DNA from 4 places in the Paenibacillus antri genome. Region 1 is predicted to be linked to each of the others. Evidence: riboswitches for the same ligand, from Rfam matches in the RefSeq annotation. Region 1 holds a riboswitch; each other region holds the start of a gene.
The links. Region 1 has a riboswitch for cyclic di-GMP ahead of FE782_RS20040 (hypothetical protein). Riboswitches for the same ligand answer to the same signal wherever they lie in the genome.
Positions count from the first base shown of each region.

Region 2: another riboswitch for cyclic di-GMP. It lies ahead of FE782_RS32765 (hypothetical protein); the one in region 1 lies ahead of FE782_RS20040 (hypothetical protein).
Region 3: another riboswitch for cyclic di-GMP. It lies ahead of FE782_RS21715 (chemotaxis protein CheX); the one in region 1 lies ahead of FE782_RS20040 (hypothetical protein).
Region 4: another riboswitch for cyclic di-GMP. It lies ahead of FE782_RS11685 (hypothetical protein); the one in region 1 lies ahead of FE782_RS20040 (hypothetical protein).

Region 1 covers NZ_VCIW01000015.1:8,683-16,356, forward strand. The annotation lists gene FE782_RS20025 (co-chaperone GroES) at 225-539, shown strand; gene groL (chaperonin GroEL) at 532-2,145, shown strand; gene FE782_RS20035 (hypothetical protein) at 2,185-2,682, shown strand; cyclic di-GMP riboswitch class I at 2,774-2,856, shown strand; gene FE782_RS20040 (hypothetical protein) at 2,929-3,228, shown strand; gene FE782_RS20045 (HD domain-containing phosphohydrolase) at 3,312-4,241, opposite strand; gene prmA (50S ribosomal protein L11 methyltransferase) at 4,416-5,375, shown strand; gene FE782_RS20055 (site-2 protease family protein) at 5,379-6,080, shown strand; gene FE782_RS20060 (16S rRNA (uracil(1498)-N(3))-methyltransferase) at 6,148-6,900, shown strand; gene mtaB (tRNA (N(6)-L-threonylcarbamoyladenosine(37)-C(2))-methylthiotransferase MtaB) at 6,909-7,674, shown strand, end outside.
Region 2 covers NZ_VCIW01000004.1:340,537-348,210, reverse strand. The annotation lists gene FE782_RS09225 (DUF4432 family protein) at 1-108, shown strand, start outside; gene FE782_RS09220 (NAD(P)/FAD-dependent oxidoreductase) at 1,043-2,284, opposite strand; gene FE782_RS33270 (SDR family oxidoreductase) at 2,309-2,539, opposite strand; gene FE782_RS32765 (hypothetical protein) at 2,443-2,943, opposite strand; cyclic di-GMP riboswitch class I at 3,082-3,175, opposite strand; gene FE782_RS09210 (GDSL-type esterase/lipase family protein) at 3,775-4,446, shown strand; gene FE782_RS09205 (alpha/beta hydrolase) at 4,702-4,947, opposite strand; gene FE782_RS09200 (glycoside hydrolase family 88 protein) at 5,392-6,528, opposite strand; gene FE782_RS09195 (heparinase II/III domain-containing protein) at 6,568-7,674, opposite strand, start outside.
Region 3 covers NZ_VCIW01000016.1:165,864-173,537, forward strand. The annotation lists gene FE782_RS21705 (alpha-E domain-containing protein) at 1-790, shown strand, start outside; gene FE782_RS21710 (transglutaminase family protein) at 787-1,650, shown strand; cyclic di-GMP riboswitch class I at 1,734-1,815, shown strand; gene FE782_RS21715 (chemotaxis protein CheX) at 1,907-2,356, shown strand; gene FE782_RS21720 (diacylglycerol/lipid kinase family protein) at 2,385-3,293, shown strand; gene FE782_RS21725 (VOC family protein) at 3,462-3,869, shown strand; gene FE782_RS21730 (ThuA domain-containing protein) at 3,866-4,510, shown strand; gene FE782_RS21735 (hypothetical protein) at 4,514-4,708, opposite strand; gene FE782_RS21740 (sensor domain-containing diguanylate cyclase) at 4,743-6,053, opposite strand; gene FE782_RS21745 (TlpA family protein disulfide reductase) at 6,164-7,240, shown strand; gene FE782_RS21750 (1-phosphofructokinase family hexose kinase) at 7,237-7,674, shown strand, end outside.
Region 4 covers NZ_VCIW01000006.1:104,093-111,766, reverse strand. The annotation lists gene alr (alanine racemase) at 1-982, opposite strand, end outside; gene FE782_RS11695 (outer membrane lipoprotein-sorting protein) at 1,106-2,167, opposite strand; gene FE782_RS11690 (hypothetical protein) at 2,502-3,203, opposite strand; gene FE782_RS11685 (hypothetical protein) at 3,292-3,558, opposite strand; cyclic di-GMP riboswitch class I at 3,657-3,743, opposite strand; gene FE782_RS11680 (O-methyltransferase) at 3,776-4,183, opposite strand; gene FE782_RS11675 (copper amine oxidase N-terminal domain-containing protein) at 4,398-5,189, opposite strand; gene FE782_RS11670 (carbohydrate kinase family protein) at 5,324-6,274, shown strand; gene FE782_RS11665 (SEC-C metal-binding domain-containing protein) at 6,290-7,651, shown strand.

The DNA of each region.
Region 1 (7,674 bases):
GCGAGATCACTCTCTCGCGGGGTTTTTCGTCGAGCGACGGAGAAAACCAGCCATTTTTACAGCGCCGAAAAAAAGGGACAAGCTATTTTCGAAAAATCGCCCTTGATCGCCGTTCTTGCCGCCACATCGTTGTTGATGCGGAGAAAAAAATTCGTATAGTAATAATTGTTGGCACTCTAATAGAAGGAGTGCTAACAGAATACCTTTTTTAGGAGGGATTTTCGATGTTGAAGCCTCTAGGCGACCGTGTCGTAATTGAACCCCTGAAACAGGAGGACCGAACCGAAAGCGGCATCGTGCTACCGGAGAAGGCGAAGGAGAAGCCGATGCGAGGCGTGGTCGCGGCCGTCGGCCGAGGGCGGATCGAGAACGGAAAGACGATTTCGCCGGACGTGAAGGTCGGCGATCTGGTGCTCTACAACAAATACGCGGGCACCGAAATCAAGTACGATCAGAAAGAATTGCTCATTATGAGAGAATCCGATGTGTTAGGCATTCTGGAGCCTTCGAAGGAAAAGGAGCTGGTCCACAATGGCTAAACAAATTTTATTCAGCGAAGCGTCTCGTCAGAAAATGCTGCGCGGCGTCGACGCGTTGGCCGACGCGGTGAAGGTGACGCTCGGGCCGAAAGGGCGCAACGTCGTGCTCGAGAAGAAGTTCGGCTCGCCTCTCATCACGAACGACGGCGTCACGATCGCCAAGGAGATCGAGTTGGAGGACCCGTTCGAGAACATGGGCGCGAAGCTCGTGAAGGAGGTCGCCACGAAGACGAACGACGTCGCGGGCGACGGCACGACGACGGCGACGGTGCTGGCGCAAGCGATGATCCGCGAGGGCCTCAAGAATGTCACCTCCGGCGCGAGCCCGATCGGAATCCGACGCGGCATCGAGAAGGCGGTGCGCGTCGCCGTCGAAGAAATCCGGAACATCTCGAAGGCGGTCGAGACGAAGGAGGAGATCGCGCAGGTCGCCTCCATCTCGGCGGCGGACGAAGAGATCGGCCGCATGATCGCGGAGGCGATGGAGGCGGTCGGAAGGGACGGCGTCATCACCGTAGAAGAGTCGAAGGGGTTCACGACCGAGCTCGAAACCGTAGAGGGCATGCAGTTCGATCGCGGTTACATTTCGCCGTACATGGTGACCGACTCCGATAAGATGGAGGCGGTGCTGGACAACCCGTTCATTCTTATTACCGACAAGAAGGTGTCGAACGTCCAGGAGCTGCTGCCCGTGCTCGAGAAGGTGATGAAGGCGGGCAGGCCGCTGCTCCTGATCGCCGAAGACGTCGAAGGGGAGGCGCTCGCGACGCTCGTCGTCAACAAGCTGCGCGGCACGTTCACCTGCGTCGCCGTGAAGGCGCCGGGCTTCGGCGATCGCCGCAAGGCGATGCTGCAGGATATCGCGACGCTCACCGGCGGGCAGACGATCACGCAAGAGCTCGGACTGGAGCTGAAGAGCGCGGAGCTCGACCAGCTCGGGACGGCGCGACAGGTGCGCGTCGCGAAGGAGACGACGACGATCGTCGACGGCGGCGGCGCGAAGCAAGACATCGATGCGCGCGTACAGCAGATCAAGAGGCAGATCGAGGAGACGACGTCGGATTTCGACCGCGAGAAGCTGCAGGAGCGCCTCGCGAAGCTCTCTGGCGGCGTAGCCGTCGTGAAGGTGGGCGCGGCGACGGAGACGGAGCTGAAGGAGAAGAAGCTGCGCATCGAAGACGCGCTGAACGCGACGAGAGCGGCGGTGGAGGAAGGCATCGTCTCGGGCGGAGGCGTCGCGCTTGTGAATGCGGTCAAGGCCGTGGAATCGATCAAGACGGACGCCGAGGACGAAGCGACCGGCGTCAGAATCGTGCTGCGCGCCCTGGAAGCGCCGCTTCGCGCGATCGTTCAGAACGCCGGCGTGGACGGCTCGGTCGTCGTCGAACGCATCAAGCGCGAACCGGTCGGAGTCGGCTACAACGCTGCCACCGGCGAATGGACGAATATGATCGAGAGCGGCATCGTCGATCCGGCGAAGGTGACCCGATCGGCGCTGCAGAACGCCGCCTCGGTCGCCGCGATGTTCCTCACGACGGAGGCCGTCGTCAGCGACAAGCCGGAGCCGAAGAAATCGAATCCGTCGCCGGCCGATCACGATATGTAACCCGGCGCTTCCGTTTTTTCGCGAGTCGGGTGAGGGACCGTGCGCGAATTTTTGCTCTACTGTACCGATTGCCATGAATATACGGCGTTGGGAAGATTCGTCGAGAACGAAGGGCATTTCGAAGGCGAATACTCGCTGTTGCACAATCGCAGGACGAACCACGACGAGTTGCTGTGCCGGTTTTTGATTCGCCATGCGAGACATCCGCTTCGAATGGAGGAAAACCGGACGAAGTCGTACGCAGACGTCCTGAGGACGGCGGAACGATTCATGGAATCGGACATCGACGACTTCGTCGAACGGCAGGCGGAACGAGACGTTGACCGAGAGAGAGAACGGGCGATGGAGAGAGGCCTCGGCCAGCTGCAGTTGAACGTGTTAAGCGGGCTGTTGGCGCAAGAAGCGGAATCGATCTCGCGGGTGAAAGCCGATCACGCGGCGCAGGCGCAGTTCCTGCTCGGGAAGGAAGAGGGGCTGAAGCTGGCGTCGAAGCTGCTCGACGAGCTGTCGCAGAAGACGAATGCGTTGTTCCGGTAAATTTCCTAGGAAAGCGCAGAAATCGACAAAGAGACAACCCCGAAATACCTATTCCAAAATACCTAAGTTTGGTATATACTAGACGTATAACTTTTGTTAAGGGCAAACCCGGCGAAAGCCGGAGACGCAAAGCCACGGGCCTACCGCGACAGCAACGGCAGCCGGGTTCCCAAGAGATATACGTCGCTGCGAATGGACGCTATCCTGTGGGATGGCGTTATTTTTATTTTTTAGGAGGAATGGAAGATGAAGAAGAAAATTGCGTTACTCTTGGGAGCCGCGATCGTCGCTCAATCCGTTATGGCCATGTCCGCGTCGGCGGCGCACAAATCCGCGTACGACATTAATATCCGGTTGAACTCGTCGCTGCTCGGCAAGATCGTGCAGCCGTTGACCGGCACGGGAGAGACGACGTACCAGCTTCAAGAAGGCGTACATAGCTTGTTGGGCAATACGACGGGACTGGAGCTCGATTATTTCTACGTCAATCTGTACGTGAACGACCAACACGTCGCTGCGATCGATCCGCCGCTTCCGATGTATTAATAAATACGTTATAGCGAAAAAAGAACGCGCCCGCACCCCTTCTCGGCGAGAGGGGGGGCGGGCGCGTCCGTCGTTCGGGGCACTTACCCGTCGAGCCGGTCTCTATTTTGGAACAGCGCTTCGACGGCTTCCGGGTGGTACATCTTCCGGCTGCGGTCGATCTCGTCGAGCGCTTCCGCCTTCGGAATGCCGGGACGGTACACTCGATTGGTCGTTAGGGCGTCGTAAGAATCGACGACCGCCACGATGGCCGAAGCGACCGAAATCTCGGAGCCCTTCAGTCGAAGCGGATAACCCGAGCCGTCGAATCGCTCGTGATGCTGTTCTACGATCGGACCCGCAGACAGCAGGCTGGGCAGACCGGTCTCGTGCAGCATCTGTCTTCCGAACGTCGGGTGCATCCGCATGACGCGCCACTCTTCGTCCGTCAGCTTGCCAGGCTTGCCGAGAATCGAATCGGGCACCTTGATTTTCCCGACGTCGTGCAGGAACGATCCGAAATTTAAGTAGGCGAGCTCCGTGGAAGAGAGCGCCATCGTCTCTCCGAGCATCATCGACAGGCGCATGATTCTATGGCAATGGTCCGCGGTGTAACCGTCCTTCTGCTCGATGTCGACGGCGAGACTCATCAATTCGCGGATTTGATTGCTGTAATGATGGAACACCGGTTGGGAGGAGCAATACAGAAACTCGACGTCGGTCTCCGCGACGAAGACGGCTTCCTTCAGCACCGGAGAAGCCGAGAGGAAATCGCCGGCCTGCAGCACTCGCTTGTCGCCCGCGCCGCCGGTCCAACGCAGCCTCCCCGAGATCATGAACAACCCTTCCAGGGCCGTCCACCCGTCCGCCGGACTGAGTCCCCAGTGCGATCCCGCCGACAGCTTATGTAAGATCAATTCCGTGCCGTCCCCCGAGGCCAGCAGCCGCAGCTCCAACCCCTTCAAGGACACCCGTTCCAACCCTTCTCCGGAACGCAACAGCGTAATCCCGGAATCCGGATCCGCTTCGAGCATGTTCGGCTCCTCCAATCGTACTGGCTGTTTTCCCTCATTATAAGCGACGTAAATGTAAAAATGGATGTGATTTGGCGCGAGTCAAAATACGCTTTTTTGTATTTAGGCGGCGTTTTCGGTAAAATGGTTCAGATAATAAGAAGAAACAGCGAACGGAAAGCGGTGAGCAGAGATATGTTATGGCACGAGCTTACGATATATACGACCGAAGAAGCGACGGAAGCGATCGCCGATTGGCTGCACGCGCAAGGCGCCGGCGGCGTCTCCATCGAGGAATCCGGAACGCTCGACCGCAAGCGCGACACGTCGCTCGGACAGTGGTACGAGAAGCCGCTGAACGACATCCCGGAGGGAGACGCGGTCATGCAGGCGTATTTCGGAGAGGAAACGGATATGGAAGCGATTCAAGCGGGCGTAAAAGAGCTGCTCGCGAAATTGCCTTCCTTCGGACTGAACCCCGGCCGAGGCGAGCTGTCGCTGGCGTCCATCCAGGAGGAGGCGTGGGCGGAGGCGTGGAAGCAATATTTCAAGCCGACGCACGTATCGGAGCGGCTCGTCATTAAGCCGACATGGGAGACGTACGAGCCGAAGCCGCACGAGACGATCATCGAGCTCGACCCTGGCATGGCGTTCGGCACCGGCACGCACGCGACGACGGCGCTGTGCATGCGCACGCTCGAGACGGTCGTCAAGCCGGGAGATCACGTGATCGACGTCGGCACCGGATCCGGCATTCTCGCCGTTACGGCGATCCGCCTCGGCGCGGAGCACGTGCTCGCGCTCGATCTCGATCCGGTGGCGGTGTCCAGCGCGAAGGAGAACGCCAAGCTCAACCGTCTCGAGGAGCGCATAACGGTTCAGCTGAGCGATTTGCTCGGCGCGCTGAAGACGACCGAGGCGTCGCCGGTGAAGCTGCCCGTGCAGGTCGTCGTCGCGAACATTCTCGCCGAGATCATCGCGACGTTCGTAGACGACGTCTATCAAGCGCTGGAGACGGGAGGCGCCTACGTCGCGTCCGGCATCATTACGAGCAAGGAAGACCTCGTAACCGAGGCGCTTACGCGAGCCGGCTTCGAGATGGAGAGCCGAAGCGAGGAGAACGGCTGGGTTGCGCTCGTCGCGAGAAAGAGGTAGCCGATGGATTTCCGATTGCCGTTCGAAATCGATCATTTGCCGTTCCTGTTTCTCGCGATCGTGATCGCCTTCACGGTCCACGAATTCGCGCACGCCGCGACCGCGTATCGGTTCGGCGATCCGACGGCGCAGAAACTCGGACGGGTGACGCTCAATCCGATGCCGCACGTCAGCTTGCTGGGCCTGCTCTTCATCTTGTTTCTCGGGTTCGGCTGGGCGCGGCCCGTGCCGGTCAATCGTTCCAACTTCAAGAATCCGAGACTGATGAGCATCGTCGTGTCCGCGGTCGGACCGCTCAGCAACCTCGTCGTCGCGATCGTCGCGGCCGCGGCCGCCTACGGCCTATTCGCGACGGGGGCGCTGGACGCCGCGTCGCCCGGGTTGTATCGGGCGGTCGGACTTATCTTTTTCTATCTCGTTCACATCAATATGTTGTTATTCATCTTTAACTTGATTCCGCTGCCGCCGCTCGACGGGTATCGGATCGTCGAAGACCTCGCGCCGCTGCGGCTGCGATTGCAAATGATGAAGTACGAGGCTTGGGGCGTATACATCTTCCTCCTGATCGTCTTCATCACGCCGGTGTTCAACGTAACGCTCGGCCCGATCCTGGGTCAGGTCGTCGTATGGCGCCACGCGCTGCTCGCCTTCATGTCCGCGCTGTTCGGCGCGAACATCGATTGGGTATACGTCTTCGGAGGGTAATATTGGCGGAGCGACATGGTTGGAAAACGATGCGGAAACGATGTAAACTGGAGTGAAGAACAGCGGAATGCAAAGATATTTCGTGACGCCGGACAATATGCTCGAGGACAAAGCGATCGTTCGCGGCGACGACGCCCATCATTTGATGCGCGTCATGCGCGCCGCCCCGGGAGACAAGGTGATCGTCAGCGACGGGGCGAACCGCGAATGTCTCGCGGAAGTCGTAGAGCTGTACAAGGAGAACGTGCTGCTCAAGCTGCTGGAGGAGCGTCCGATGGAGGGCGAGCCGAAGCTCGACGTCTGGATCGCGCAAAGCCTGCCGAAGGGCGATAAGCTCGAGACGGTCATCCAGAAGGGGACCGAGATCGGCGCGACCGCGTTCCTGCCGTTCGCGTCGGCGCGGACGATCGTGCAATACGACGCGAAGAAGGAAGCGAAGCGGCTCGACCGCTGGCGGAAGATCGCCAAGGAAGCGGCCGAGCAGGCGCATCGGAGCAAGGTGCCGGACGTGCGCGACGCCATGCGCTGGAGCGACGTGCTCTCGGCCGCCGAGCGGACGCAGCTCGCTTTGTTGTGCTACGAGAAGGAGAGCGGCCGGCAGCTGAAGGACGCGCTTCGCGATGCGAAGCTCGATCCGGCGCGCGGGCCGGTCCTTGTCATCGTAGGGCCCGAAGGCGGCTTTACCGAAGAGGAAGCGGCGGAAGCCGAGCGGCGCGGCTGCGTCGCCGTCGGCCTCGGGAGGCGCATTCTGCGTACCGAGACGGCGGGCCTCGTCGCGGCGGCCTGCATCCTGTACGAGTCCGGCGAGATGGGAGGATAAAAGAAAAGATGCCTACTGTGGCGTTCCATACGTTAGGTTGTAAAGTGAATTTCTATGATACCGAGGCGATCTGGCAGCTGTTCAAGAACGACGGCTACGAACAGGTCGACTTCGAGTCGCAGACGGCGGACGTCTACGTGATCAATACGTGCACCGTCACGAACACGGGCGACAAGAAGAGCCGCCAAATCATCCGCCGCGCCGTGCGTCGCAATCCGGAAGCGGTCATCGCGGTGACGGGCTGCTACGCGCAGACGTCTCCGGCGGAAATTCTCGCGATTCCCGGCGTCGATCTCGTCATCGGCACGCAGGGACGGGGCGAGATCATCGAGCTCGTCAATCGCGTGCGCGCCGACCGAGAGCCGATCAACGCGGTGCGGAACATTATGAAGACGCGGCAGTTCGAGGAGCTCGACGTGCCGGATTTCGCGGATCGGACGCGCGCGTTCCTGAAGATTCAAGAAGGCTGCAATAACTTCTGTACGTTCTGCATCATTCCGTGGTCGCGCGGCTTGCTGCGCTCCCGGGAGCCGGAGAGCGTCGTCAAGCAAGCGCGCATGCTGGTCGAGGCGGGCTACAAGGAAATCGTCCTGACGGGCATCCATACGGCGGGATACGGCGAAGACTTGGACGATTACAACTTCGCCGCGCTGCTGCGCGATCTCGCGAACGTCGAAGGCGTCGAAAGACTTCGAATCTCTTCCATCGAAGCGAGCCAGATTACCGACGAAGTGATCGACGTGCTGATGAGCTCGAGCAAGTTTTGCCGCCACT
Region 2 (7,674 bases), on a different contig from region 1:
TGGCTTGAGGAGATCGCTCCGGGTGAAACGAAGGAATATACCCTTCGGTTTACCGTCTTAACAACGCCAGAGGAACTAGATTACTTCGAATCCGATGCACCCGACTGAAGAATCAGCATGGGGCTTTCAAGATTGCAAATATTCGTGGGCTAAAATAAGAAAGACGCTGGATGACATGGTAGGTATCGCGTACCCCGATAATGCATTTCCGCGGCGAGTCGGTCCCTCCCTCACTGCGTAGTAAATCGACGATGAGCAGAGTAAACGGTGCCCATACGGGGCCGGCCAGTAACCGTTTGGTGTGTACATGGGACTCTTCGGGCTTATCTCAAGGGGGGTCCCTATTGCCGTAGATCAACGGCGACCCCAAGGTTTTGACTAAATAATATGTTGGAAATAATAATTATCGTACCGACCGATAACTCCCAGGGTCGCGTCCCATAATTCCCAGTGCCGGTACGATAATTATGTCAACGATACGATAACTGGCCAAACTGCCAAACAGAATATATATTATGTAAACTAATTAGAAAGTGAGTCGTACCAATAACTGGCGGTTCGTAGTTCTGATAATAAACAATATCATCCCTGCTGGTTCAGGAACGATAGTCATCTCGAGTCCAAAGTCAGAATCGAATCGTACTCTTCCCCAATTTCCGCCAAGGGGATAACTCTCAACGAGAGCCCTCCTATGATACGTTAATCTGTACTTTTAGGATTACCATGCTAGTGTATCCTCGACTATATTTTTACATTGGGTACTTTGCTACAGACCCGTTGAATGAACTACCTCCTAGAGTAACCCCTCCGTCTAAGATTTTGCCTGAACACAAAAATAACAGCAGCATACTCCGGTCGAACAGACCGTGGTTATACTGCCGCTAGGGCTTAAATTTGCGTAAAGGGATATAGAATCTAGAAAAATCATAACATTAGCATAAACTCATGACAAGAACGCGTATAGATAAAGAAATTTTCGAAGTATACGAATATAGTCTATTTATTAGCATACAGTTAAGCGGCACCTTATCCCTGTCCGATATTATTTAAACCGCTGCGGAGAGAATGGCGTAACATCGAGACCCGGATCCCTGCCGCTAATTAAATCCGATAGAATACGACCCGTCGAAAGCGACATCAATAACCCGTTCCCGCCATGTCCTGCGGCTACGAATACATTTTTGAAGTTCGGAAGTCCCCCTAGAACAGGCAAGCTGTCCGGCGTCATCGGTCTCATCCCGGACAAGATCACTTCCCCCGATCCATGAATCTCTTTAGACAGAAATTTTGCGACTGAGCTTTTGATGCCGTTCACGCGGTCCGACATCAACTCATCGTTAATGCCGGATAATTCCATCGTACCGCCTATACGCAGAGCGCCGTCGAATGGAGTCAAAGCCGTTTTGTCCTTTGCAAAGTAAATCGGATGATTGAATTCCATATTAGGCGACTGATACGTGATGCTGTACCCTTTCCCCGCAGTGATCGGAAGAGAATAATTTAACTTTTTCATAAGTTGGGAAGACCACGCGCCCGCCGCTAATAAAAACATATCGGCTTCTACCCAACCGGTATTGCATCTTACCCTCTCCACTCGAGCATGGTTATGGACGATATCCGTTACCGCGTCGTTGGTTTTCATTTCGACTCCATTGACCTGCAGCCAATCGATCAGTCCGTTCACCATACTCTCGGGACGAACATGCCGCTCTTTAGGCAGGAATAACGCTCCGGCCAAGTTCGCCTTCATATGAGGCTCCATCTTTAACAATTCGGCCCCGGTAACCAGCTCCGGACGCGGCAAGCCGATACGTTCGACTTGTTTCAAGTCCTCGTACTTATGCTGCAAATCCGATTCGTTCGAGCCCAGGACGAGGAGTCCTTTCCGGTGCATTTCGAATTCGACGCCGTCGTCCACAAGCTCGTCAAACAACTGAAACGTATCCTTGCTTATATGGAAACCGGCATCGCAAGCCAATTGATACTTTTGTTCGTTACAGTAACGCATAAACTGAATTAACCAGGGCGCCAAGAAAGGGACTGCACTCGGTTTAACGTATAAGGGGCTGTCTTTCTTGAACAGCCACTTCATGGACGTTCCTATCATTCCAGGCCCGGGCAACGGTCCCGATAATGTCGGGGAAACCCACCCCATATTGCATCTGGAAGGACCTTCGCCCGGATTGCCTTTATCGATAAGGACTACTTCTTGATTTTGTTTGCGCCAATAATATGCGCAAGCAAGGCCAATAATTCCACCGCCGATAATTGCCAACTTTGCCATGATGCTCCCCCATTCGATTCTCGACTATGGGGGTTTAGATCTGATTAGATCCCCCTTAACCCTTTGCCATAGCCGAGCGTTTCGCCCTGATCGATAAATCACTGCAGAACCTTTCATTGCCGAAGCTTCGTCGCTTGCGAGAAACGCCGCCAAATTCGCTACTTCTTCAGGAGAAGAAATTTGCCCCATCGCTTGCAGAGCGGCTTCAGTATTCGGATCCTCGCTGAGCTGTCTCTCCAGCAACGGAGTTTGCATATTGCCTGTCCAAACGACATTAATACGTATGTTATCTTTCGATCGGGCCGCCGCTTTGCTTTACCATTTGCTGAATCGCATACTTTGCCGTAGGAACATGCCAGTAAGATTAATGTTACTGATTTTATTCCAATCTGCAAAGCTAATTTCGCTAATAAATTTGGCTTGTCGATAATACCCGCATTGGCATGAACGCTGTACTCCTCTAACCTCTGCCCCTCTTCATTCATGTGTATGGCTTCTTGAAGGGTTAGATTGTCCGGCAGAATAACGTTAACGCTGCTCTCTGCGATCAGGACCGGATATCCCCCCGGCAACCCGTTCGGATCAGGGGCATGCACTACCTTTCGATCGAAACGGTTGGCCATCGCTTCTAATACATTCATTGCGGAAGCGGCGGTCATTAGGTCATATCGGCGATCGCGATGAAGCTAGCTCCTCACCTCCTTCGTTAAAGTCGGCTGTCACGAACCGAATACACCTTTTTGAAAACGCAAAAAAACCGTTCGAAATCAATGAATAGACGGTGGGTTCCCGTCGTATTCGGCAGCTGGCGAGCGTCATGGATGAAGGTATCCACCTTAGCCCCTATTAGCTTTGCGTCCTCACTTTTCAGTAAGTTTGCCATTGTCGTACGATGTGAGTATTAGGTTGTTATCGTTTACCATCACACTATCAATTTTTTTGTCGAAATAGAAGTAGGTCCGTGTAATTATTTTCAATGTTGAATAGCCCCCCCCCCCTTCTCCTTCCAACAGTAAGGTTCCGTCCTCCGTAACTTCCCTTCGTTCGGTACAAACGATCCCTCTTGCCGCGGAAGGATTTATTCCCTTTATTTGTAACTATACTGCCCAGTTACTTCAACCATACCGCTATCATAATAATGATGGGTTCCAGTTGTAAGGTAATTATCTGTTATAGGGTGTCCTTTAAAATTTTTATTGAAATACTTTGGGAAAATCTCGGATCGTTGTTCTTAAATGATTGACTGAACTTTTTTATGGTTACTCGTTAATCGCCATATATCTTCACCATATTTACTCCAATCTGCTAGGTTGTTGGAATATCGTGTTCTACAACGTAAATACAGATTTCTCTTTCAATACTTTACCATTAAACTATTCTGCCCAGTTAACGTAGCGAGGCTGCCGATCAGTGCGCCGGCAGCCACATCATGTTGTTTATTGAACGAAACAGGTAAAATGGAAGAAAGCTACGAGAAGGGGGCATGACGGATGACGAATATAGAGGGGGATCCGGCTCTGCCGGAAGTGCATGATGAGAAGAAGGAAAAGGTACGGAAATTCAACATCCTCAACCAGCTCGCTTTGAAGGGTCAAACGGTGCTTGCCGGTTCATCACTGATGGAGTTTTTCCCAATCAACGAGATGCAGATGAAGCTGGAGACCCGATATTGCATCTATAATCGCGGCATTGCCGGATATGTGACGGCAGATTTACTCGCGTCTATGGAGGCATGTATCTTCGAGCTGGAGCCCTCCAAGCTTTTCATCAACATCGGAACCAACGATATCAGCGCACCCGACTATCGACTGGAGCATCTGCTGGCGAATTACGATGAGATTCTGACCCAAGTTGCCCGGCGGCTACCGGGCTGCCGTGTGTACGTCATGGCGTATTACCCCGTGAACGCCAAGGCGGAGTTTCCCTTCGTGCCCAAAGCTTCCATGGAAGAGGTGTTCCAGCGCAGAACTAACGAGGCGATCCGTGAAGCGAACCGGGCGATCGAGCGGCTTGCGGCTAAGCAAAACTATACCTTCATTGACGTAAACGAAGGACTGACGGACGAGGAAGGAAATTTGAACGCGGATTTCAGCAGCGACGGAATTCACATGTACGCGAACGGATATGCCGTCATCATGAACAACTTGCTGCCCTATCTATAAGTGCGGTAACCATGAATATACTTGAACTTGAAACGGGACAGACTGTGTGTGATCGCAGCTGTCCTCTATTGCGCTATGTCTACAATAGGGACAAGTTCTTGTCGCGCATCTAGAAGGTTTTGTTCCGTTAAACTGCCCAGTTACTTCAATGAACAACGGTAGCCGTTAGTGTGCCAGCTGCCGTTGTGTCTTGTGGAACTATCGTCTCCGTTACCGTAACAATCCCACCAATCGTACAAGTATTTAGCTCTTCCATTATAATTTGGTAGTTTCATTTTCAATCTCGCTTATAAAAGAAAGAACAGCGGTTTTCATCTGGTCCAAACCCGGTTGTTCTATCGGAAAATGGCCAGCACCTTCTAGGATTACGCAGTCTTTCTTTCTTTTTAATCTGTTATAAAAAGGTTCACTTAATGCAAAAGGCGTCATTGGATCTACTTCAGGATGGACAAGTAATACTGGGCAAATGTCGAAGCGTTCAGGTTGAATCAATGGTTTCATATTCATAATAGTTCTAAGCAATCGTAAATGGAACCTTTGTGCCTGCCGCAAGCGGATCCCTTATGATCAGTTCGGTCAATTTAATGTTGTTCGTAATTAACTCCATCCTAGATACCTTCGACATAGAAATTCGAAATGGATCCAATATAAAGGGGAAAGCATCCATTGAGATTTACCTAGTCGACTAACAAACTTATTTGGGGCAATTAATCTGCCGGTTTCGTTCCGGGTGATAAAGACGTCGGACCCGGCTTACCGGAAACTTAACCCATTTCATCAATCTTCCACCTTTCCTCCAAATCTATAGAGTACCGGAAGTCGTCGTTGTTGCGCGTGCGCATGCCGTAAAAGATAGAGGCCGTCCCGAAGTAGATGTAACTACTTCGGGACAGCCTCAAGCAGCAACCATGGGTCGTTCGCGGTTCGTCGTTCTGCGCTTTCCGCTTACCGCTCGTACCAGTATCCGTTGACACCCTTCGCGACGCGCAGCAATGCCTCGACATAATAATAGTCGCCCCAGATCATGTAATCGTCGGGACCTTTGCCGGCCAAGACGTTATAGGCGCCGTGCCGCAGTAGCCCCTCGGCATCGGGGTCGTCCACCGTCGAATACGATTCGATCAGCGAGCGCAGCATTCGCCCGCTCGATTGGAGAAGCGCGTCCCGCTCCGGAGCGCCTTCCTCGAGCAGAAGCCCGATTTCGAGAATCCCGCAGAGCGCAATCGCCGAGGCGGAGCTGTCGCGGTTGTCCAGTCCGTCCTTCGGGGCGTCGAAGTCCCAATGCGCGACCCCGTCCTCCGGCAGCCGCGAGAGGAAATACGCCGCCGCCCGCAGAGCCGCATCCAAGTACCGCCGCTCGCCCGTGTAGCGATAGACGAGCGCGAAGCCGTAGACCGCCCAGGCTTGCCCGCGCGCCCACGTCGATCCGTCGCGATAGCCCTGATGCGTCTCGCCGCGGACCGGTTCGCCCGTAGCCGGCTCGAAGCGGAATGTGTGATACGAGGAGCCGTCGCCGCGCATCAGATACTTCAGCGAGCGAGCCGCCTGCACTTCGGCCGCCTCCCGATACGCCGGCTTCCCCGTCGTCTCCGAGGCCCAGAAGAGCAACGGCAAATTCATCAGGCAATCGATAATGATGCGGCCGCCGTGCTCCGCATGCCCCTCCTCGCCCCAAGCCTGCAAATACCGCCCTGCCGGACGCCAACGCTCCATCAGCACGTCCGCGGCCTGTACGGTACGGTCGCGCGCCGCTTCCGCGCCGTCGACAATCCATTCCGCCTTCGTCGACAGCGAATACAGGAACCCGATATCGTGGTGCCCCATCGCCTGACGCGCTTCCATGCGGACGACGAGCCGCGCGGTCAAGCGCCGAGCCGCGTCGCCGAGCGCCGCGTCCCCTTCGAACTCGTGGCCGAGCCACGCCAAGCCGGCATAGAAGCCCTCGATCCATTCGTTGTTGGCGTCGCGCCAGTCGTACCGCTTTTCCTCCGTAATATACGGAAACCGTTCGCCGTGCCGGAGCGCATTCCGTTTCGTCTTCGCGACGGCATCCCGAAGCGCATTCATGACCAACTCATCCATTGCGCCGCGCGCCTCCCTCTCCGCTATTCGCAAATTCCTTTACAGCCGGAACCGATGGCCGCCCGCCTCGACCCGCTTCTTATACATTCCGACGTTCGGGTCGTACCGCACGTCGTCCGCCGTCGCTTCGCCGTCGTATCGGACGTAACACCATGCGGCCGCGGTCGCGAACGTCCGCACCTCGAGCCCGTCCCGATAGTCCAGCGTCGCGTCGCACTTCAGCAGCGAGCTGAATAGACATACCCCGTCCACCTTCGCATAGCTTCCGTTATGCAGACTGACGCGTTGCAAGCGGCCCGCCTCGTCGACGGCGATCGTTGCGAGGAACGCGTCCGTCTCGATTCGTTCGAAGGCGATGTGCGAATTCTCGTGCATGACGCGACCGTCCGCCAGCGTATTGCAATAGAAGGAAGTCGCGCCCCCCTCCGGCTCGCGGACGCGGAAGGCGTGCACCCGCTCGTCGCCGAACTTCTCGACGTCGAAGCGCGCGCCGTCCTCCCCCGGAAGCACGAATAGATTGATAAACTTGATTCGCCGATCCGCGGCGCTCGCGCGAACGGACAAATACTCCGCTTCGGGGAATTCGTCCTCTTTGCCGCTGCTCCGATGGAAGGAGCCGAGGTATCCCTGTTCCGTCGCATAGGTTTTTCGTTCGGGATACAGCTGCCGGAGCTCGAGCGTCTCCCCGCCGTTCGAGATGCGGAACGTATCGCCGTCGCGCGACGTCGTTCCGTCGTAATGCAGCAGCCACTCGAACGCCCCGTCCCGATTCGCGTGCAGATCGTCCACCATGACGAAGAATCGGTCGGCGTAAATCACGTGTCGATAGAATCGATGGTATAGATGCATATAAGGACCGGTGCAATCCGCCAACACGTACCGATACCCCGGCGCCTCCAGCGCGACGGGAATGCTTCCTTCGAACTTCGTTCCGAATTCGATCATCTCCGGCGGCTGCCCTTCGCCGTCCAGCAGGACGACGTTATGCGCCCGGGACTGCCGGTAGTAGCCGTTGTATAACGGCTTTGAGTAGACGCAGTACCCGGAGTCGACGATAAACTCTTTCCCGCCGCTGATCAGCTGGAACGTGCCGACGTCGAGATGGTTATGATTCCAGCTCTCCCCCGTCTTGATCGCGAACACCGT
Region 3 (7,674 bases), on a different contig from region 1:
GGCGGTGTTCGAAACGGTGTATCGCACGTACGGCGAACGCGAAGTGTTGCACTACATGATTCTGGATCCGAATCATATGAATTCGATCCAATCCTGCGTCCATCAGGCGCGTTCGAATCTCAAAGCGATCCGCGACCGGCTGCCGGAGGAGCTGTGGGATATCCTGAACGGCTTCGCGCTCTGGCTCAAGAGCAACGAGACGGACGAACTGCTGCTCGATTCGCCGTTCTTGTTCCTGAAGCGCGTGAAGGAATGGCTCGGCGCGTTCTACGGCGCGGCGCATCATACGATGATGCGGGACCGTCACTGGCATATGATGGAGAGCGGACGGTTTCTCGAGCGGGCGGAAAATACGGCAAGGCTGTTCGATTCGGTCTATCACTCGATTCTGGAGGACCCGAAGAAGACGCAGTTTTACTTGTTTTCCGCGGTGCGGGCGATCGGCGGCGCGGACGTGTTCCGGCGCCTCCATATGGATCTCTTTTCAGTGGAAAACGTCGTCTCTCTGCTCATCCTCAACGAGAAGTTTCCCCGTTCGGTGCAATTCGGCCTCGGTGAACTGGAAGGGCAGCTTCGCTCGCTCCGCAATCTCGAAAGCTCCGACGCGGCGTACGATAAAGCGATCCGGCTCGTCGTCAAGGCGAGAGCGGAGCTTTCGTGGCTGGAAGGAACCGATGGCGGAGAAGCCTCCCTTCACGACAACCTGGTGCATTGCATGACGGTCATCCACGGGCTCGGAGGCTTGATCGGGAATGCGTTCTTTCGCGAGGAGCAGGGGGCGGGCGCATGAAGTTCAAAATTTGTCACGTCACCACGTACCGATACGACGAGCCGGTCACGGACAGTGTCAATGAAATCCGACTCGCTCCGCGTACGAACTATCGGCAATCCTGTTACCACCACTCCGTCGCGATCGAGCCGAACGCGCCGCTCCTTACCTACGAGGACGGCTTCGGCAACCGGATCCATGCGTTCACCGTCAATAACTCGCATCGGGAGCTCGTCATTCGGTCCGAATCGACGGTCGTCACGCACGATAACGACGGGGTGCGCAAGCGAGTGTTGACGCCCGAAGAGGATTGGGCGACGCTCGCGGACGACGCCGTGCAGAACAAGTACGCCGAATATTTGATCCCGACGCCTTACACGGAGGCGAACGACGACGTGGCCGCGTTCGCGGCGTCGTGCGGGCGGCCTGGCGCGGGCGTCTACGAGCAGACGATGGAGCTCGTCTCCAGGATTTACGAGGAGTTCGAGTATCGGCCGAACGCGACCCGCATCGGCACAACGCCCGCGGAGCTGCTCGAGGGGCGAGCCGGCGTCTGTCAAGACTTCGCGCATTTGATGATCGCCGCATGCCGATTATCGGGCATTCCGGCGCGATACGCGAGCGGGTACCACTTCATCGGCGATCTGCAGACGCGCGCCGCCGATTTCGAGCAGGCGTCCCATGCATGGGTGGAGGCGTATATTCCGGGCACCGGCTGGCTCGGGTTCGACCCGACGAACAATAACCGCGTCGACGGCCGATATATCAAGCTCGGTCACGGCCGCGATTATCTCGATATCGTGCCGGTGAAGGGGATTTACCGCGGAACGCCGAACCAGCGGCTGTTCGTCGACGTCGACGTGCAGCTGATCGACAAATAAAATGGGAAATGTAAGCAAACTAAATTATTATAGTGCCAAAGTATGACCTGTATGGTAGAATAAGCCCATATTACTAGTCTTCTAAATCGAAAAGGCAAACCTTCCGAAAGGTAGGGGCGCAAAGCCACAGGCCTAAGGCTGAGCTAAGGCAGCTGGGTTGCCGAAATTGCGGAGACGTTTCGTTCGTTCTCGAATGAACGCCCGGCGATTCGGGCGTTTTTTTGTTGCGAAAATGGACAAAGAGGGGGAGATCTTCATGCAGGCCGAACTCATTAACCCGTTCTTGACTTCTTCGATACAAGTATTCGAGACGATCGTTCAAGTGAAGCCCACCGTGGGCAAATTACAGCTAAAGCAAATGCGATATACGGAAGATTACGTATGGCTTAAAATCCGCATCCACGGCCAGATGGAGAAGGAGATCTTGTTCGGCTTCCCCGACACGATGGCGATGAATATCGTCTCGACGATGCTCGGAGGATATGCGGTCACGGAGCTCGACGACATGTGCCGGAGCGCCGTAGCGGAGCTGGGCAATATGATCAGCGGCAATGCCAGCACGATACTGTATCACAACGGCATCGCCGTCGACATTACGCCGCCGAGCCTCGTCGGCGACGGCGCGATCGATTGGGGCAAGAAGGCCGTCAGCATCCCGTTATCGGTCGAGCGGATCGGAGATTTCGACATCAATATTCTCGTCTGACGCGCGGACGCACGGAGGAACGCTGCTCATGGCAAGGCTTGGGTTTATCGTGAACGCCGCTTCCGGCAACGGGCGAGGGGCGAAGGTTTGGTCCGCCGTCGAACGGGAGCTTTCGGCAAGAAGCGTGCCGTACGACGTCTTTCGGACGGAGGCGTCCGGCCACGCGACGGCGCTCGCGCAGCGGATGGTCCGGGATCGGTCGTACGATTCGATCACGGCGATCGGCGGCGACGGCACGGTGAACGAGGTCGCGGCGGGGCTGCTCGGCAGCGACGTGGCGCTCGGGCATATCGGCGCCGGCTCGGGCAACGATTTCGCGCGGGCTATGGGGCTGCCTTCGGAGCCGAGCGAGGCGGTCGAGGCGCTCGTGCGCGGGGATCGGCTCGAGATCGACGTCGGCCGCGCGGGCGGGCGCGTCTTCGTCAATTCGTTCGGTTCCGGCTTCGACGGCGAAGTGGCCGCGAGGTCGAACGGCTCTCCGTGGAAGCGGTGGATGAATAAGATCGGACTGGGCGCCGTCTCCTACGGTTTGATCGTACTGGCGGCGCTCGGCGCATATCGTCCTGCGCGGGTCAACGTCGCATTGGACGGCCGATCGTACGACTTCGATGACGTCTGGCTCGTCGTCGCGGCGAATTTGCCGTATCTCGGCGGCGGGATGCATATTTGTCCCGGCGCGTCCGCGACGGACGGCGTCATGGACGTGTGCGTCGTGCACGGCCTCGGGCGGCTGCGGCTGCTGCGCCACTTCCCGCTCATTTATCGCGGCGCGCATGTCTCGCTGCCGTATGTTACGATGCTGCGCGGCGCGCGCCTGAGTCTGAAGAGCGATCGAACGCTGGCCTGCCACGTGGACGGGGAAACCGCCGAGCCGTTGGTTACCGAGCTGACGCTCGTTCCGCGGGGGCTCTCGTTGATCGTTCCGGAGCGCCAATGACGTTGGTTGGGAGCAACCCGTTTCGCCGGTTCGGCGGTGCGGGTTGTTTGGCATGTTCCGAAGGAGCTTGCAACCGGGGGAGCGGAACATGGCGAGCGAGGACGTCTCGTCGGACGTTGTATGCTACAATGGAAGCGTTGCACTCGGAACCTGAGGGAGGAACGAACCATGTATGAAGCGCTGCATCATGTCGCGGTCGTCGTCGTCGATCTGGAACGAGCCAGACGATTCTACGGCGGCGTGCTCGGACTCGAGGAATTGGACGGCCGTCCCGCCTTTCCGTTCCCCGGCGCGTGGTATGCGCTCGGGGAGGATCAACTGCATCTGATCGTGCATGACGAGGCCAAGACGCTGCGAGGCGCCTTCTCGATCGATTCGAAAGACGGCCACTTCGCCGTACGCGTGCGCGACGCCTCGGAAGTGAGAGCCCGGCTCGAGGCGGCCGATTGGCCGTTCGACGATCGCCCGCAGAGCATTACGGGGTGGCACCAATTGTTCACGACGGATCCGGACGGCAACGTCCTAGAATTCAACAGCAAAATTCCCTCGCGGGAGGAAGGCGGCAAAAACGAATGACGAAGAAAACCGTAATCGCCCTAGTAGGAGACTATTATCATCGTGCGTCGTGGGCGGAAGCGGCGCTGCGCCTCGCCGCGGCGGGCCTGGAGGACGTAGAATTGCGGTTCGTCGAGGAAGCGGGATTCGAAGCGGCGTTGGGAGAAGGTCCCGGGATGGTCGTCTTGTTCAAGGAGGATCGCGTCGATCCGAACGCGGACGAACCGCGGCGCTGGATGAGCGAAGCGCTGCAACGGAAAGCGTCGGATTACGTAGAAGCGGGAGGAAGCTGGCTCGCGTGGCATTCCGGTCTGGCGAGTTACGATCCTGAGGGGCCTTACGTGAAGATGCTTCGAGGATATTTCGAATTCCATCCGGCGCAACATCAGCAGGTGCGTTACTCTCCGACGGCGGCGGACGAAGCGGCTTATGAATTGTATGACGAGCATTACTTCGTCTCGTGCGACGAAGCGAATACGAACGTCTTCCTGCGATCGTCCTCCGTGGACGGGGATTCGATCGCAGGCTGGTCGCATACGTTCGGCCGAGGGTTCGTCGCTTGTTACACGCCGGCGCACAACGAAGAGGCGTTGAGCGGGGAAGCCGTCGCCTCGACGCTTCGGAAGCTTCTCGCGCGCGGGCTCGGTCTGGAGCCGAAGTAAATGCTACTTCTTGTTCGCGCGGTTCCGGTTCAGGCGCGTGTACGTAAACAGCGCCGCGAGCACCATCGCGCCGATGGCGATGCTCTCCGTCGTCTCCGGATCGACGCCGAAGGCGGCGCAGACGAGCTTCGCAAGATTGTTCGTGGCGAAGGCGACAAGCAAGATGATCAATGGGCGGAAAAAGTTATACTTTTGCAATCGGGAAGCCTCCTCAGGAAGTCGTGCGTTTCGGTTATTCATGACGGAACGAAAGCTTATCATACACTTCTACGCGATTCTTGCCGTTACGTTTCGCCGCATACAGCGCCCGATCCGCCCGTTCGATGAATGGGACGATATCGGCCGAGGTCGGGCGCGTCATGCTGGAGACGCCGACGCTGATCGTGACGACCGGCAGCACGTCCGATTGCGGATGGGGTATGGCCAACGATTCGATCGTCGTCCGAAGCTGCTCGGCCACGGTCTCGGCGCCGAACACGTCCGTCTCCGGCAGCAGCACCGCGAATTCTTCGCCGCCGAAACGCGCGAGCAGATCGCCCGGCCGCTTCAGCATTCGGCTCGCCGCCACGGTGACGCGCTTCAAGCAGTCGTCCCCGGTCAGGTGGCCGTACATATCGTTATATTTCTTGAAATTGTCGATGTCGAACAACAGCAGGGCGATCGGCAGCTTGTTGCGCCTCGCGCGATTGACTTCGCGGGTCATCACCGCGTCGAAATATCGCCGGTTCGCGATGTTCGTAAGTCCGTCCAGCTGCGACAGCCGCTGAAGCCGTTCCTTCTCGATGCTGCGCTTGGTCACGTTCCGAAGCACGACTTGGAGCAGCTTCTTCCCGTTGTGTTCGACGAACGCGGCGGTGCCTTCGACGTCGATGACTTCCCGGGTTTTCCTCCGGACGAGCTTCGTCTCGAACGCGGGCAGTTCGCCGGACTCCATGCCGTAGATGCGCTGCATCAACAATTCCATCTTGCGCTGGGCGTCGGGCATCAAGTAGTCGAACATGTTCGTGCCGAGCAGCTCGTCCGGATGATCGGCTTGCACGAGTCGGGCGCACGCTTCGTTGCAGAAGACGATCTCGCCTTCGTCGTGAATAAGAATCGAGTCCGGGGACAGCTGCACGAGGGTGCGGTACCGCTCCTCGCTTTCCCGGATGAACCGTTCGGATCGCTTGCGCTCCGTAATGTCGCGGGTAACGCCGAGCAGCGATTCCGGCCGGCCGGCGGCGGCGTCGAAGAACGGCGTCAGCGTCGTCTCGACGATGCGTTCGTTGCCGAGGAACGTGACCGGTTCTTCGTACAAAATGGTGCGGCGGGAGGCGACGGCCTCCGTAAATTTGGCTTGCACGAAGTCGACGACGTCAGGCGGCAGCGTCTCCGCAATCGTGCGGCCGATCATCGCCTCCGTGAGGCCGGTATGACGCAAGTACGCGGCATTGACGGATTCGAATCGGAACTCGTAAGGAGCCGAGTCGCCGGTCACGCGCACTAAAAACAGTAAATCGTCGGTTGTATCGATATAGAGCTTGGAAAGCTTCGTAATGTCCATCCGATTCCCTGACCTTTCGCTGATGCGGGGACGAAACATCGCCATTAAACAATAATTAGTACTATACCATATTATCGAAGAAATCAGGCTATGAATTGAGAGGGATTTCCTTGTTTATTTTGCAACTCGGGCCGCTAAGCCTGAACGGTCCGTTGCTCTTGCTGCTGTGGTTCGGCGCGAGCGGATATGCGGTCGTCCGCGCGTCCGGCATCGGCGAGGAGGCGAAGGAGCGCATCCGTTCCGCCTTGCTCGGAGGCGGCATCCTCTGGCTTCTCGTTTGGAAAACGTCCCTTCTCTGGCTCGATCCGCAAGGCGTCCTCGCCCATCCGTCTTCGCTCTTGTACCTCGACGGCGGAACGACGGGGCGGTACGCGGCGACCGGGATCGCCGTCGTCTACGCGGCGTTCCGGTGGCGCGACTCGCCGCGCCTGCTCGCGTCGGGCGCGGCGGCGCTGGTCTTATACGCCGCGTCGGGCGCGTTCGCGATGCAGCTCGGCTACGCGGCGCTCGGGCGGCCTGAGTTCGCTCCCGCGACCGCGGCGGCGGCCGCGCTCGCGACCGGCGTCTGGTTCGCGGTCCGGCACGCTTGGCGCCGCGCGGCGACGGTTCGCAAAGCCGCGATCGAATCGGCCGTCTGGGTCGTCGCGGCGGCGCTGCTGCTCGGCGTCGCGGCGGAAGCGGCCGACGTCTACGAGGCGCGGGTGCGCGAATCGGCCGCCGGCGTCGGATCCGCGGCCGGTCAGCTCGCGCCGGACGTCGAGCTGACGCTGCCGGACGGCGCGACCGCGCCGCTGTCCGCTTATCGCGGACGTCCCGTGTTCGTCAACTTCTGGGCGAGCTGGTGTCCGCCGTGTCGGGCGGAGATGCCCTCGCTGCAGCGGCTGCACGAAACGTTCGATGCGAGGGGCGTCGCCGTGCTCGCCGTAAACATGGCGACGACGGAAGCTCGCCCCGATGCAGGGGAACGTTACCTCGCGGAGCGCGGGTTTACGATGCCTGCCGTGTCGGACGCGAGCGGGGAAGCGAAGCGCGCGTTCCGCGTCCGCGCGTACCCGACGTCGTTCGCGATCGACGCGGACGGCGTCATCGTCGGGCGGTACGAAGGCGCGATGCATTACCGGGCGATGGCGGAGGAGCTCGAACGGCTGCTATCGCCTTCGACCGCCGAGAGGCGGGAGCGGCCATGAAGGGGATCGCCACCGTCACGATGAATGCGGCGATCGACAAGACGTACCGGGTTCCGTCGCTCCCGCTCGGCCGCGTTACGCGGATTCCGGAGATGGTCGCTTACCCCGGCGGGAAGGGCATCAACGTCGCGCGCGCGCTGCGGCAGCTCGGCTGCGACGTCGTCGCGACCGGCTTCGTCGCCGGGTTCAACGGCGCGTACATCCGCACCGCGCTGTCGGACCAAGGCGTCGCGCACGACTTCGTCGACGTCGCGGGCGAGTCGCGGCTGTGCCTGAACGTCCTGCACGACGGCGGGGCGTCGACCGAGCTGCTCGAGCCCGGACCGTCCGCGACGGAAGCGGATTTCGCCGCGCTCGAACGGAAGGTCGCGGCGCTCGCGGAGCGGAGCGCGATCGTCTGCCTCTCCGGCAGCGCTCCAACGGGCGTTCCCGCG
Region 4 (7,674 bases), on a different contig from region 1:
CCTCGACCTCGCCGTCGTCCACCCGGACCATGCACTGGTCCATGCAGATGTTGCCGACGACCGGCACCCGCTTGCCGCGAATGAGCGCCTCCGCCTTCCCGGTCAGCAGCCGGGAATACCCGTCCGCGTAGCCGATGGGCAGCGTGGCGATCGTCTCGCCGTCCTGCGCCGTCGCGTAATTCGCGCCGTAGCTGACGGTGCTGCCTTGCGGCAGCCGCTTCACCATCACGACGCCCGACTTCAGCGACATGACCGGCTTCAGCCGCACCCGCTCATGGTTGACCTCTTCCGACGGATACAACCCGTACATGCTCACCCCGAGGCGCAGCATATTCCGCGTGTAGTCCGGCGTGTCGATCCCCGTCGCGCTGTTGCCGGCATGCACGTACTTTAACGAAATTCCTTGCTTTTGAAAATGATCCGCGATCCGCGCAAACTTCCGATACTGCTCCGTCACATGCGTCTTGTCGCATTCGTCGGCGCACGCGTAATGCGTGAACAGCCCTTCGACCGCGACGCCGGGCGTCTTGAGCGCCTTCTCGACGAAGCGAATCGCGTCTTGCTCGTCGGTCAGGCCGATGCGGCCCATGCCGGTGTCCACCTTCACGTGGATGTTTAACGTTTTCGTCGGGTGTTGCGACGCTGCGGCTTCCAGCACGTCGTCGTCGAACACCGTAAGCGTAATGCCGCGGTTTCTCGCGACTTCGACGCCGGCCGCCGGCGTATAGCCGAGCACCAGAATCGGCGCTTCGATGCCGAAATGCCTTAGCTCGAGCGCCTCGTCCAGGAAGGCGACCGCCAAATATTCGACGCCGTGGCGGATCGCCTCTTCGGCGACCTTCACCGCGCCATGGCCGTACGCATTCGCTTTCACGACGGCCATAATCTTTATATCGGGGCCGAGGGCGATTCGGAACTGCTCCAAATTGTGGTGCAGCGCATCCAAGTCGACCTCGGCCCGCGTCCATCGGTACGTATCCACAGGGAAGTCACATCCGCAAACAAGTTTTCTCAGAACCTAAGTAGAATCTAAGGGTCTGCCACTGTACTATCTTAGAATCTAAGAATGGCCGTGTCAACGAACCGTGTCATTGGTCCCCCCTGCTTACTTCCCGCTCTGATCGAATACCGATTGCGCTACCTTCACCATCTCTTCATAAGGAAGATTGCCGGTGGAGAGGCGGTAATCGACGCCGTCGTGCGTCCACAGAAGCGTCCGCTGCTCGTTCTCGCCGATCAGGACGCCGACCGTGCGGCCGAGGTCGAGCTCGATGACCGTGCCGATCGAGCTGGACGCCATCCGCTCTTCCGCCGCCTTGGACTCGACGAGCGTGTAGTCGTATTCGCCGACGTACCGGATCATGATCGCGTCGCGCTCGCCGAGCTTGAAGTCCGCCGCCGACCGCTCCTCGACGCCTTCCGGCACGTAGCCCGGATAGATGATGCCGAAGTGTTCGTTCGCTTCCGCCGTTTGTTCGCCTTGGCCTTCGCCTTCGGTCGCCAGCACCGGCACCGACTGGATCGACACGCTCGTCATATTCCGGTTCATATCGAACCAGTTGTCCTCGAAGCTCTTGTCGAACTCGAAGGAGCTGAACGTCACCGTGACCATCTCGTTCGCGTCCGCATCCGTCACGACGACGCGCTGCGGCTTGTAGTCTTCCTTGCTCAGCCAGATTTTCTGGCGGACGAGCGAGGCGTTCTGGTAGTTGGCCAGGACGTCGAAGACGTACGCATTTTCCTCCGCGGTGAATTGGCGCTCGTCGTCGTGGATGATCGATTGCGCCAGCGTCTCGAACAAGTACGCCTGCCCTTGATTGTTCGGCCAGTCGCTCTTGAAGCGGAAGCTCTTATTGAGGTGCGGCGTCAGAACGAACACGCCTTCGTCGTTGCGCAGCACGATCTGCGTAATGTCGTTCGCCTCGTTCGTAAGCGCGATGCGGTAGTACTCCGGCTTCTGATAGCTGACGACGACGCCGTACTCTTGGGGCTCCTGCCCCGTATTCAACACCATGGTGCCTTCCGCGTGATAACTCTCCAGCTTGCCCGTCAACTTCTCGATGTCGCTTACGACACCCGCCGCATCCTTCGCGCCTCCGCACGCCGCCAACAGCAGCGCCACCGCCAACGTCAGCGCCAAGGTCATGACCCACTTGCTACGTCTCATGAGGTCCACCCCTCCGATCGATTTCTTGTACTCGATAACATGTCTATGAGGGGGGTTGGCCATTTATGCAGACTAGCATGACGAGCATGACAAGCGATGGCGGTTGGCGGCGGCGGGCGGGCTCTTCCGTCGGTTTTCCCCAGGACTTGCGCAAAAAGTCATATATTTGTTATGCGGTAGACTCGATTCAAAATCATATCGGCAAAAGTTCTTATATTCCTCCCCCTTCCCACCGGAATCCGGTGGGATTTATGAAGTTTTGCGCATATCGAGGAGATATCGACTCATTCGGATTAAAATATACGCACGATTGCGCAAAAACCCGAACAGGAGACTATCCCTCGTCCCATTGCCACAGTCCGAGCAGCCCCTGCTTCTCCTTGATGACTCGATATTCCGTCACTCGCTCCCCCTTCGCACCGTTTCGCAATGCCTCTAGCACTCCTTTCTCACAGAGCCGTTGCAAATACCGTACCGCCGTCCGATGACTAACGTCTAAGTGCGTTGCAACATCGACGCCTCGCAATACACCCGCGCAACTGAAGGCTAGGAGCATAATTTCCCTCTCGATGAGGGACGGACGAGCCCTAGACTTACGGATCGGTTGAAATCGGCTCAGCACCATGCGCAGCAACGACTGCACGACATCCGGGCGGCTCGCCACGTCGTCGTGCGGAATCGAGATGACGCGGTAGCCGAGCCCTTGCAGGAACGTCTCGCGGTTCAACTCTTCGCAATAACCTCTTCGATCCATCTCCGTCACGTGCGGTCCGAAGCCCTTCACCTCGAAGACGAGCTTCTCCCCCGATCCCGGCAGCCAGACGAAGTCCGCGAAATACGACCTCCCTCGCCAATCCGCCACCTCATACTCCGGGTGAAGCGCATCGAAGCTTCCGAACAACGGCCACCACACCTGCCGCAAGAACAACGTCTCCGCATACCTCTTCCGTGTAAGCCGCCCCCGCCGCTCTCCCGTTCGTCCCTCCAGATGCGACTGCAGCCAGCGTTCGTGCGCGCTCTCGAACGGTTCCGCCACCCCTCGCCCCTCCTCCCCCGGAAAACAAGAAAAGCGCCCCGCCGTCCCGAAAGACGAACGAGGGCGCGCTTCGCCACTCCATAGAAATCTATCGCTTGAACTTCAACATTAATAAATGCGTATTCAGCCGGGACCGCAGCCGGAAGCTGCGCTCCAACACGCCCTTGCCTATCGCGTTCTCCCGCCGGTTCCGCTCCGAGGCGGACTCCGCTTGGTCCGTCGACGACGGCGCCTCGACCGCCTTGAGCCACGCCAACCGCTCTACCGCATGTTCCAGTTCGCCCGGTTGTCCGAAGCGCGTAAGCATCGCCGTCAAAAGCAGGACACACAACATCTTGAATACCATACGCTGCATACCTACCTCCCCAAAGAGACATAGAAAAAGCCCACTCCACAGCTGCTGCTGCAAGTGAGCCGGTACGTGCTTCGTCCGTCACGATGACTGGCCCGGTTTGCGGCAGCTGGCTGGCATGCTTACTCGTAAGCGTAGCCCCTATAGCTTTGCGTCCCCACCTTTCGATGGGTTTGCCTTGAATCAACAAATCGGATATGTAGTTGGTTTCCAAATATCGTTATGCCCCTTCGATCTCGCCGGCGCCGCCCCATCCGCCGCCGAGATCGAACTTCGGCAACAAGTTGGACATATTGTAATTCGATTCGAAGGTGATGCTCAATCTCAGCTTTCCTTGCCTGACGGCGAACTCGAACTGGATCTCGCCGTGCGTCCATCCGACCTTATGGCCCAACGCTTGGATCGCCATTCGGCGGAAATCGTTCCGCTGCGACTCCGTCAACCCGCTCGTGCCTTGGAACGGCCGAGTCTTGCTCGTCTCGAACGGATCGTGCCGGATGCCGAACTTCCCGATCACGTTGCTGCGTATTTGTACGAACACAATGCCGGACGAAAGATTCGCGAGCTCCTCGCTCAGCTTCCCGAACACCATGTTTAACTGCTTCGTTAACGACTCGGTCATCTCCATACATTACATACCCCCTTTCTGTCAACAATAGTTTGCGCGTGTCAACTCTAGTGGGTCGTGTGTCCTATTATAGTAGAATCACCAGTTTGTGACAATAGTAATTTGGCGAAATTGCGAAAAAATTCTACACGATGCGACATCCCTCGGGAAAATGGACCCAGAAACGCAAACGACCGTTCCCGGATTCCCGGGAACGGTCGATCGTCTCGTTCTATTATTCCGTAATAATGACGCTTTGCGTCTCGACATCGAATTCAACGTTCGCATCGAACGCTTCGGCCAAGAAGCGCAGCGGAATGACCGTACGGCCCTCCACCGACTCCGCCGCCACGTCGAGCTTCACGGCAACGTCGTTCACGTATGCCGTGTCGCTGCCGAGCGTCAGCTTCACCGTGACGTCGCCGCGGACGACCGTCACCGTCTGCGTCGCGGCGTCGAACGACACATCGGCCTTCAGCGATGCGGCGATCGCGCGGAACGGCACGAGCGTGCGTCCGTTTTTCGCGAACGGCTTCACGTCAAATTCCGGCTGCTTGCCGTTGACGAACGCCTTGATCCCCTTGTGGCCGGCCTTGTCCAGCAGCTTCGCGAGCTTCTTCACGAGCTTCGCATCGGTCGGGTTTTGCACCGCCGCTTCCTGTTGAGCGACGACCGCCGCTTCGATCTCGCCGTCCGCCTCGAGTTCGAGCGCAAGCGCCTCGGCGTCGACGGTCCGGTCCGCGAGAATCTCGAGAATGACCTCGGCCGCCGGCTTGCCTTCGAGCTTGGAAAGCGCGTTTTCCAACCCATGGGTGTTGCCTTTCCCGTGGTTGCCGTTATTTCCGCCGCCATAGACGTCCGCCGTTACGCTCGTCTCCGCTTGCACGCTCGCCTCGGCCTTCTTCTCAGCGCCTTTGCCCTTGTTGCCATCCGCCGCGCCGACGACCGCGGAGCCGATGCTCATGCTCGCCACCACCGTCGCAAGCGCGAGCAGCGTTACCTTCTTCGAACCTGTCTTCTGATTCATAGAACCCATCCTCCTAAAAAGTATGTAGTCTTGTCTTGATGTCCATATCGTTCGGAAAGGATGGACGGTTTCAGGGGGTCGCGATTTTGGTACAATAAATCAGAACATTATCCAAGGGAGCTTGTCGACCGAAAATGACCCCCACCCTCGTAGTTATCGGCAATGTATTTTTAGATTTGAAGGGGTATGCGTCGCATGCCTACGACCCCATCGGGAAAAACGTCGGCGACGTTCGCTTCGTTCACGGCGGCGTCGGGCGGAACGTCGCCGCCAATCTCGCCGCGCTCGGCGGCGAGACGCGGCTCCTCGCAACGGTCGACGACGGCGCGCCCAGCCGGGAAATCGTCGAGCGGTTGGACGCCCTCGGCGCGGATACCCGCTTTATCCGTCCTGCGGACCGCGGCATGGGCATGTGGATGGCCATTGTGGACGCCGACGGGAATCTGGCCGGTTCGATCTCGCGGCAGCCCGACTTCGCGGGTCTCGCCCGCCTGCTCGAGGACGCCGGCGAGGAGGCGCTTCGGGATGCCACGCACCTCGTCCTGTCGGTCGATCTTACCGAAGCGATCACCCGCCGGGCGATCGAGCTGGCGAAGCGCTTCGGCATCCCCGTCTACGGACTGCCGAACAACCTGCAGGTGATCGGAGAGCATCCCGCGTTGCTCGGCGCGCTCGACTGCTTCGTCTGCAATCATGTCGAAGCCGAGCGGCTCAGCGGCCGCCCCTGGGGCTCGATCTCGAACGAGGAGCGGCTGGCGTCGCTCCGCGCCTTCGTCGACGAACGCGAGCTTCGCGCCATGGTCGTCACCTTGGGAGCCGAAGGCTCCGTGTATTACGACCGCGCCGCCGGCCGCTCCGGCTTCCAGCCCGCGTTCCCCGCGCGGCTCGTCGACTCCAGCGGCGCGGGAGACGCCTTCGCCGCCGGGACGGCGTTCGCCTTGTCGCGCGGACTGCCGCTCGATCGCGCCGTCGTCTGCGGCGCGAAGGTCGCCGGTTGGGTCGTCGAATCCGACCGGAACGAGTGCGCGGACGCGCGGGAGCGGATGGGGCGGGATGACATTTTCGAGAAAATGGGTTTGATATAAGAGGAGGAGAACGGCTTGGCTCTGCCAGGAAGGAACGACCCGTGCCCATGCGGCAGCGGGAAAAAATTCAAGAAGTGTTGCATCGACACGTATCAAGAGGAACGTCCGGAGCGACAGGAGGCGTCGGGGACGACCCGGATCACGCGGGACAAGCTGCCCGGCTGGATCGACCGCGAGCTGAAGTGGGACAACGAGCTGTACCGGCTTCAGGCGCAGCATTACGTCGAGCATGCGGATGCGGCCTTCGACCCGGAGGATTTGCGCGCATTGGTGGGATTTTGGCATGATTTCGCGCATACGACCCGGCCGGTCTTCCAGAAGTTCGGCGCGTTCAGCGCGGCGCTCGAGTACTTCACCCCGGGCGACGAAGGGCGAGGCGTGACGCAGTCTCGACTGGCCGCCAAATACGGAGTCTCTTCGGGGACCGTCTCCAAGCGGTATGCCGAGCTGGCCGAATACGCGGAGACGTTGGACGCGCCTCCCGAAACGGCCGGCGCCTCGCAGCCGAACCTGGAGCGTATGTACCGCGATATCGACCTGCTCTTGAAAGAGCGGCAGATCGAATCGATCGAAGAGGCGGAGGCGTTCGTCCGCGATTACATGGATCGGGCCATGGCCGGGAAGCCGGTGCCGACGCCTCAGGGCGTCTCCGCGCGCGAGCGGGCGCAGGACTTGCTGTTCGACGCGGCCGACGCCGCGACCTCCGCGGAGCGCGTACGTCTCGCTCGGGAAGCGATCGCGTTGTACCCGGACTCGGCGGACGCGTACGTCATCCTCGGCGAGGAAAGCTCGGACCTGGAGCAAGCGCGGGCTTACTTCCGCCAAGGCATAGAGGCCGGCGAGCGGGATCTGGGAGCGGCGTTTTTCGCGGAAAACGAAGGGCATTTCTGGGGCCTCAGCGAAACGCGGCCCTACATGCGGGCGAAATACAACTACGCCGAGTTCAGCTGGTACGCCGACGACGTCGCGGAAGCGGAGCGGCATCTCGAAGAGATGCTGCGGCTGAACGCCGGGGACAACATGGGCGCGCGGTATTTGTTGGCGGCCGCGTATTTGCGGCTCGGGAAGCTCGACGAAGCGGAGGCGTTGTTCGAACGATTCGAGGGCGAAGCGTCCGCCTCCTTCGCGTACGACCGCCTCGTATTAGAATTCTTAAAGAACGGCGCCACTTCTCGCTTGCAGCTGCTGTATCGGGCCGCGACGCAGGCGAACAAACATGTACTTACGTACTTGCTCGGGAAGGAAAAGCTGCCTAAGAGGCTTCCGGAGCACTACGTCGTCGGCGGCCCCGACGAAGCGGTGCACTACGTCACGACGCACGCCTCCCTCTGGGCGCAGCAGCCGAAGCTGCTTCATTGGCTGATGGAGCAGCAATAACGCAAACAAGGTCGTCCGGCGAT